DNA from 2 places in the Halocynthiibacter sp. C4 genome. Region 1 is predicted to be linked to the other one. Evidence: riboswitches for the same ligand, from Rfam matches in the RefSeq annotation. Region 1 holds a riboswitch; the other holds the start of a gene.
The links. Region 1 has a riboswitch for thiamine pyrophosphate ahead of thiB (thiamine ABC transporter substrate binding subunit). Riboswitches for the same ligand answer to the same signal wherever they lie in the genome.
Positions count from the first base shown of each region.

Region 2: linked by a shared signal. The riboswitch ahead of thiD (bifunctional hydroxymethylpyrimidine kinase/phosphomethylpyrimidine kinase) and the one ahead of thiB (thiamine ABC transporter substrate binding subunit) in region 1 are both predicted to bind thiamine pyrophosphate.

Region 1 is NZ_JAPEIE010000002.1:1,204,774-1,208,984, reverse strand. Features, by position in the region: gene OU789_RS13175 (cytochrome c biogenesis CcdA family protein) at 1-419, shown strand, start outside; gene OU789_RS13170 (thioredoxin family protein) at 429-836, shown strand; gene aroC (chorismate synthase) at 840-1,940, opposite strand; TPP riboswitch at 2,031-2,129, shown strand; gene thiB (thiamine ABC transporter substrate binding subunit) at 2,165-3,151, shown strand; gene OU789_RS13155 (thiamine/thiamine pyrophosphate ABC transporter permease ThiP) at 3,127-4,211, shown strand, end outside.
Region 2 is NZ_JAPEIE010000002.1:922,113-926,323, reverse strand. Features, by position in the region: gene OU789_RS11725 (thiazole synthase) at 1-70, opposite strand, end outside; gene thiS (sulfur carrier protein ThiS) at 73-270, opposite strand; gene OU789_RS11715 (FAD-dependent oxidoreductase) at 254-1,252, opposite strand; gene thiD (bifunctional hydroxymethylpyrimidine kinase/phosphomethylpyrimidine kinase) at 1,249-2,064, opposite strand; TPP riboswitch at 2,122-2,221, opposite strand; gene OU789_RS11705 (hypothetical protein) at 2,493-3,629, shown strand; gene OU789_RS11700 (acyl-CoA dehydrogenase) at 3,752-4,211, opposite strand, start outside.

The DNA of each region.
Region 1 (4,211 bases):
CCGGGTTTTCGGACCGTGCGGATCACGGGATGGACGTGATTGACCGTTCAACCTTGCGCGGCCAGTTCCTTGGCGGCGCTCTCCTTGGTGCGGTCTGGAGCCCCTGCGTCGGTCCGACGCTTGGCGGCGCAATTGCGTTGGCCGCTCAAGGACAGAACCTCGCGAAAGCGACCCTAATCATGGTGTTTTTCGCGTTTGGCGTGGCCACAATTGTTCTGCTTCTGGCTTATGGTGCGCGCGCGACTTTGCTGAAACGGCGTGAATTTATGCGCAAACTTGCCAGCAAATCCCGCACCATTATGGGCGTTATGTTTATTCTCGTGGGCCTTGCGCTCTTGCTTGAGCTTCACATCGTTGCCGAGCGTTGGGCTGTACAGAATCTGCCCGCTTGGTTCACCGACTTATCAGTCTCTATTTAGGAGGAATTCATGAAACGAAGAGATTTTATCGCAGGTGCAATCCTTGCAGTCTCGTTGCCGTTTGCGGCGATTTCAGGTGAAACAGTCGAGTACAAGCCGGGCTTGGTCGACGAAGCCTTGGCCGAGGGGAAAACTGTATTTGTCGATTTCGGCACAGATTGGTGCACAACCTGCGCCGCACAAAAACGCGCAGTTGAAGCGCTTCGGGATGAGAATCCAGCTTATGACGACGCGATTACATTCGTCTATGTGAACTGGGATCAATATTCCAAAGACGCATTGTCAAAACGTCTCAAAATCCCGCGCCGCTCGGTACTGGTTGCCCTGCGGGGAGATACAGAAATTGGTCGGGTGACGCTCGGAACTAGTAAGAAAGAGATTAAGGCTCTGCTTGATGCAGCTCTTGCTTCTAGTTGAATTCTAGCCGATTTGCCCTTGGTTAGAGCCGATTTGACCGCGGTGCAGCAGGATGTGATCCAAAAGGGTGCAGGCCATCATCGCCTCGCCCACAGGCACCGCGCGGATACCAACACAAGGGTCATGGCGGCCTTTGGTGATGATCTCGGTATCATCACCTGTTTTGGTCACAGTCTTGCGCGTGGTCAGGATCGAGGACGTCGGTTTAACCGCAAAACGCACCACGAGGTCTTGGCCCGTGGAAATGCCGCCTAATATCCCGCCTGCGTGGTTTGAGGTGAATTCCGGTCCGTTTTCGCCCATACGAATTTCATCGGCGTTCTCTTCGCCAGTAAGGGCCGCCGCATTCATACCCTCGCCGATTTCCACGCCTTTTACGGCATTGATGCTCATCATCGCTGCTGCCAAATCCGTGTCTAACTTAGCGTAAACCGGCGCGCCGAGGCCTGCGGGCGCGTTTCTGGCTACAACTTCGACAATCGCACCAACCGAGCTACCTGCCTTCCGAAGCCCGTCCAGATAGTCCGCCCAGCTTGCAGCGGTGTCTGCATCAGGGGTCCAGAATGGGTTTTGGTCGATCTGGGACCAATCAAATTTACTGCGGTCAATGGCGTGAGGCCCCATCTGGACCATGTAGCCTTTGATCTCGAGGTTTGGCACCAGCGCTTTCAACGCCGCGCGTGCAATGCCGCCCGCCGCAACCCGCGCTGCGGTTTCCCGCGCAGAACTGCGCCCGCCGCCACGGTGATCGCGAATGCCGTACTTCTGGAAATAGGTGATGTCGGCATGGCCGGGGCGGAATTTTTCGACAATGTCGCCATAGTCTTTGCTTCGTTGATCGGTGTTTTCGATCATGAGCTGAATCGGCGTTCCGGTCGTTTTACCCTCGAACGTGCCTGACAAAATGCGCACCGTATCCGGTTCTCGCCGCTGGGTGGTGTATTTGTTCTGGCCAGGTTTGCGAAGGTCGAGCCATTGCTGCAGCATTTCTTCGGAGACTTCGATATTCGGCGGGCAACCATCAACTGTTGCGCCAAGCGCGGGCCCGTGGCTTTCGCCCCAAGTTGTCACGCGAAAGAGGTGTCCAAAGCTGTTCATCGACATATGCGGCTCCTTTTCAAGGTTCTGTACCTGCCTCAAGGCCTTGGCTCAAGGGGATATCGCTTGCCTGAACGGGATCAAGGGCATAGGAGTGGAAGAACCTCGGGGGGCCGGAAACGGCTGAGATGCAGATGCGGACCCGTTGAACCTGAACCGATTAAGATCGGCGGAGGGAAGGTATTGGACGTTTCCACCCTTCATCCGCCCATCAGATGATGGAGCGTGAAATGAAATTTCCCATGATTGCAGCGGGTCTGGCGATGGCCTCAATGGCATCGGCCGAGACACCGGAGTTGATCGTTTACACATACGACAGCTTTGTATCCGAATGGGGCCCTGGCCCCGCGGTTGAGAAAGCGTTTGAAGCGCAGTGCGAATGTGATCTCAAGCTGGTTGGCGTCGGTGATGGGGCGGCAATGTTGGCGCGTGTACGGCTTGAAGGCGCCCGCACAGAGGCGGATGTTGTCCTTGGCCTCGACACGAACCTCACCGCGGCGGCGACCGAAACCGGATTGTTTGCCAATCACGGCATGGATGATGTTGTGTTTGATCTACCGGTTGAATGGAGCGATCCGATGTTCTTGCCCTATGACTGGGGCTATTTCGCATTCGTGCATGACACCACGAAAACACCAGACGTTCCGCAAAACTTCAAAGAGTTGGCTGATAACGATCTTCAGATCGTTATCCAAGATCCGCGCAGCTCAACGCCCGGTCTTGGTCTTCTGATGTGGGTTAAGGCGGCTTACGGCGATGAGGCTCCTGTAATTTGGGAAGGCCTTGCCGATAATATTGTGACCGTTACCAAAGGTTGGTCCGAGGCTTACGGAATGTTCCTAGAGGGCGAGGCCGATATGGTCCTGTCTTATACCACAAGCCCAGCCTATCACCTGATTGCCGAGGAGGACGCCACCAAAGCGGCACTTGCTTTTGACGAGGGTAATTACCTTCAGGTCGAAGTTGCGGCGAAGGTTGCTCATACCGAAGAAAGTGATCTGGCCGACGAGTTCTTGAGCTTTATGGTGAGTGACACGTTCCAATCCATTATTCCGACAACCAATTGGATGTATCCTGCAGTAACACCCGAAGCGGGGCTTCCTTCGGGGTTTGAAGCATTGGCAAATCCAAGCTCTGCACTTTTGTTTCCTGCGGGGGATGCAATGGCGGTTCGTGACGCGGCGCTGGACGAGTGGCTCAACGCGCTGTCGCAATAAACGGAGTTCCGCGCGGGCTGGTTCCTTGGGCGGGTGCAATTGTCAGCGCTTTGCTGGTGTTGCTCTGCTTGGGGACTGTCTTGGCGGTATTCCTTCGTGCGGAAAGCGCTGCGCAGTTTTCGCGTTCTGATTGGGTTGCTGTTCGGTTTACCGTTACGCAGGCCTTTCTGTCTGCACTCCTGAGTGTTGTTCTCGCGATTCCGGTTGCACGTGCGCTTGCGCGGCGAGAGTTTCGTGGGCGGCACACAATGATCGCGTTGCTCGGCGCGCCGTTCATCTTGCCTGTGATCGTGGCGATCCTTGGGTTGCTTGCTGTATTCGGGCGCACTGGCGTCTTAAGCACTTTTCTTGGATGGTTCGGATTACCACCGGTTCAAATTTACGGGCTGCATGGCGTGGTTTTGGCGCATGTATTTTTCAACTTACCACTGGCAGTGCGATTCCTCCTGCAGGGATGGGCCGCAATTCCGGCAGAGCATTTTCGGCTGGTGGCATCTCTTGGCGGCGGCCCTCGGGATGTGGGTCGCCTACTCGAGCGGCCCATGCTTTGGCGTGTGTTGCCCGGAACTTTTGCGCTGATTTTTCTGATCTGCACCACAAGTTTTGCGGTTGCCCTTGCTCTTGGCGGGGGACCAAAAGCGACCACGGTGGAGCTGGCAATCTATCAGGCATTTCGATTTGATTTTGACCTAAGCAAAGCTGCGCTTCTTGCGATTGTTCAGCTAGTGCTTTCGGGCGCAGCGGCGATCGCGGCGTGGAAGTTCTCGCGTCAACACGATGCAGGGCAGGGGCTTGATCGTGTGGTTCAGCGTTATGATCGTGCGCATGGGCGGCTTGCTGACGCAGCGTGGCTTGGATTCGTGGTGCTGCTTCTTGGTTTGCCGCTGGTAATGGTGGTGATGCAGGGGGCGGCAGGGTTTCTCTCGATGCCGGCAAGTGTTTGGGCTGCCGCAGGACGCTCGCTCTTGGTCGCATTGGCCTCGACATGCTTGGCGGTTACTTTCGGACTTGCGCTCTCGCTTTGGTTGGCGCGTTTGCGTGGTGCGCCGCGAGCCGTGGG
Region 2 (4,211 bases), 280 kb from region 1:
CCGGAGAGGGGTATTGCGCCGTGCCAAGCATAAGGCGCGAAGAAAGCTCTGTTCCGTAAACCGATAGCATCCTTAGCCCCCCTGCATCGGCGCAAGAACTTCGATTTGGTCCCCTGCTTTGATCGCAAAGTCAGAACGCGCCTCCGCCGGGACAAACGTTCCATTCACCGCAGTCGCAACAACCGTGTCGGCATATCCGTTTGCATTGAGCGCATCAGCGAGCGTTGCGCCATCAAAGGGCGTGGCTTCGCCGTTAATCAGAATAGTCATAGAGAAACTCCGGTCGGGTGTTCTTGTTGAAAACGAGGTCGGCCACCATACCGCCAAGCGCTGGCGAGAGTAGGAATCCGTGGCGATAAAGACCGTTCACGCGGATAAGATTGCCGTTTCGCGTAATGCGCGGCAGGTTGTTGGGAAAGGCAGGGCGGCTGGCGACACCAATCTCAACGATCTCCGCTTCGCCAAACGCTGGATTGAGCGCATAGGCCGCGCTGAGCAGCTCCAGAACCGAACGCACGGAGGCGCGGTTGCTGTCTTTGCTTTCGATCATCGTGGCGCCGATCATGTATTCACTCCCTTCGCGCGGGACGACGTAAATCGGGATGCGCGGGTGCAATAACCGGATGGTGCGTTTGAGGGTCACATCTGGCGCGTGGACGATCAGCATCTCGCCTTTGACACCGCGCAAATCCGGAAAGGCATTAGCGGCCGCGAGGCCACGGCAATCAATGGTCATCCCGTCGCGCGCCAGAGCTTCTGGATCGGCCCAACCCGTTTCAAAGCTAACGCCGTCGCGCTCGAGGCCCGTTTTCAAAGCTGACAATGCCTCACGCGGGGCAAGATTGGCTTCGGTTTCAAAGTAGAGCGCTTGCTGGATGCCGTCGGGAAGTTCCGGTTCCATCGCTTCGATCTCAGCGCGGTTCAAGGTGCGGTGGTTTTTCGTTCGGCGCGCGAATTGCTTCATATCTGCCCGATCACGCTGCGCGGAGACAACGAGCGAGCCACCAGTTTCAACGGCGTTGGTTTTCTCCTGCCACCACCCCAAGGCCTCCTCGCCGTGCCGCACAACGGGCTCTTCAGCGCTTTCGCCCTCGCAAAATGGCGCCAGCATGCCGCCAGCCCACCAAGAGCAGCTTTGCTCTCCTGCCTCACCGCCGCTGTCTATTACGCGCACAGTTGCGCCTCGATCAACAAGCTGCCGCGCAACGCAGAGCCCAACAACTCCGGCGCCTATTACTGTAACTTCCGTCATTGCGCCCAAACCTGAGCGAAGTGATGAACCGGTCCGTGACCTTTGCCGATCGACAAGTCCGCGCCGGCAAGGATGGCTTTCTGAAGATAGCCATGCGCTTGTTTCACGGCATCGTTGAGCGGGAGGCCCTTGGCGAGGTTCGCCGCAATCGTCGCGGCATAGGTACACCCCGTGCCGTGGGTGTTTTGAGTATGAACGCGTGCGGCGGCTAATGTTTGGTTGCCAGTTGGTGAAAGTAGAATGTCTTCACAGATTTCACCTTTGCCATGCCCACCTTTCAGCAAAACGGATTTTGGCCCCAGTTTGGTTAGTGCTTCGGCCTGTGCGAGAGTCTCTTGGGGGCAGTTGGCCTCTTCGGTTCCGAGCAACACCGCCGCTTCAGGTAGGTTCGGCGTAAGAACATCCGCGCGCGGAAGGAGTAGCTCCTTGAGCGCGGCCAGCGCTTCGGATTGCAACAACCTGTCGCCGGATTTCGCGATCATCACCGGATCAACCACAAGCGGCCCGTCAAAGCCGCGAAGAGCATCGGCCACGGCATGAATGATCTCGGGCGAGAACAGCATTCCGAGCTTGATCGCGCCCACGTCCATGTCATCCAGAACCGCGCGAATTTGTGCAGCAACGACATCTGCGGGAATCTCGTGAACCGCAGTAACGGCGCAAGTGTTCTGCGCAGTGACGGCGGTAATGACGCTCGTTCCGTAAACCTCGTTTGCCGAAAAAGCCTTGAGGTCTGCTTGAATTCCCGCGCCGCCGCCGGAATCCGATCCTGCAATAGTCAGAGCAATAGGGGGCGTTGTTTTGTCTTGCATCAAAGTCACTCGTTTCGGGGACTTACGGCAAGAAAAACGGCACAGATTGCGCATGTTGCGCGGTGCTTACCCGTTCCCTACGCCGGTATTGTCCGGATCAGGTTCGACGGGTCAGTGCAAGCACCTCTCAGCCCAATGGGCACCCCGACGGATAGCGATGGGCTAGAAGGTATTTTTCGCAATTGCAAGAGGGTTGTTGGCTATTGCAACTGTGTCACAGAGGGTTAGAGGCGTCTGTGAGGCGCGTTTTTTGAGTTATTTATTAATCAGTTGTGTGTTTTCTCACTTTAATGTGAACTGAAAGCTACGCCTATCCGATTCGTCGAAAAACGGATAACATGGGGCTATTAGTTCTGCCTTTTTACAGATTCGAAGAGTGAATAGTGCTTTAGTTTCGAAGATGCCAAATAAGAGCGAAAGAATTATTTATGCCCGTTGCCAAAGAGCGCAAAGACTTCATTTTCAATATCGTAGCGGGCCTTTCGCTGTCGCTCAGTGCAGGCGCTGTTGTCGCGCAAGAGGTGGAAACTGAAAGCCCTTGGAAAGCATATGGACAGCTTAACGTTGGTATCCTCTCGTTCGACGACGGCGAAGTAAACACGAACTATGGCCTCGTAGATAATGACAACTCCAGCACGCGGATCGGCGTGTTCTATAATGGCCAAGCCGGCAGCACCGGATGGACGACAATGGGCAACATGGAGTTTCAGTACAATCCGAAGTCCACGTCCAACGTGAGCCAAATCAACCCAGATGGCGGCAGCACCGAAATCACCAAGGCGAACATTCGGAAAATTGAAATACGGTTCTCCAATGATGAATACGGTCGCGTTTGGCTTGGCCAAGGCTCGATGGCTTCGGATGGGATTGCTGGCCAAGACGTATCAGGAACAGGCACAATTGCCGGTGCGGCGACGGCTGACTCCGCAGGTGCGAGTTTGTTCCGCCAAAAAGATGGCATCCTCTCTGACGAAAGTGTGGGTGAAGCGACTGATCACTTCAACGGTCTCGGCCGGCGGGTAAGGTTGCGTTACGATACACCAGAATACAACGGCTTCCGTGGTGGCGTTTCTTATGGTCAAGACCTCCTTTCCGATGATCCAGACCGTCAAAAACAGGGCCTGATTGATATCGCGGGCTACTATGCGCAAGAACGCAATGGATACCTGATCAATGGCGGAATCGGGTATGGCCACAACCTAGACACCAAGCGCGACGTGTTTTCAGGATCGATTTCCGGCCTTCATCTGGACTCTGGCCTGAGTCTTACGCTTGCGGCGGGTACAAACTCAGAGGACGGCCTCACAGGGACCTACGGATACACGAAGGTTGGTTGGGAAACCGATTTCTTTGATATTGGCTCTACGGCCTTCTCGCTTGATTATTATGCAGGCAATAGCATTTCAGAGGATGGCGACAATTCCGGCTCGGTCGGCGCTGCTGTTGTGCAAAACCTTGGTTATCAGCAGCTTTGGTTCATTGCCCGAAAGTTCACATACGATCGCGAAACGACAGATTACTACGATGGCGTCGCAGTCTTTGGCGGCACGCGCCTTCGGTTCTAGTTCCTCCCGGAGAGTCTGGCCCGTTTGGGGCCGGGCTCTTTCAGGAATGTTTTAACAGACGACAAATTGCATGAGATAATTTGGCCGGCGGTATCGCCGGCTTTTTTGTGCCCGCGGCTCGATTATTGGAAAGCCTGTAGCCCGGTTTGTCCGCGCCCGAGGATGAGGGCGTGGATATCGTGGGTTCCTTCATAGGTATTGACCGCTTCAAGGTTCATCACGTGCCGGATTACGCCGTATTCGTCGCTCACTCCATTACCGCCGTGCATATCGCGGGCGGTTCGGGCAATGTCGAGCGCCTTGCCGCAGTTGTTGCGCTTCATCAAGCTAATCAGATCAGACGAGACCTTACCGCTGTCCATCAAACGCCCCATCCGCAAACAACCTTGGAGGCCAAGGGAAATCTCTGTTTGCATATCGGCGAGCTTTTTCTGAACAAGTTGTGTGGCGGCGAGAGGTTTGCCGAATTGTTTGCGCTCGAGCGTGTAGTCGCGCGCCGCATGCCAACAGAATTCCGCCGCGCCCATCGCTCCCCACGCAATGCCATAGCGTGCACGATTAAGACAGCCAAACGGCCCTGCA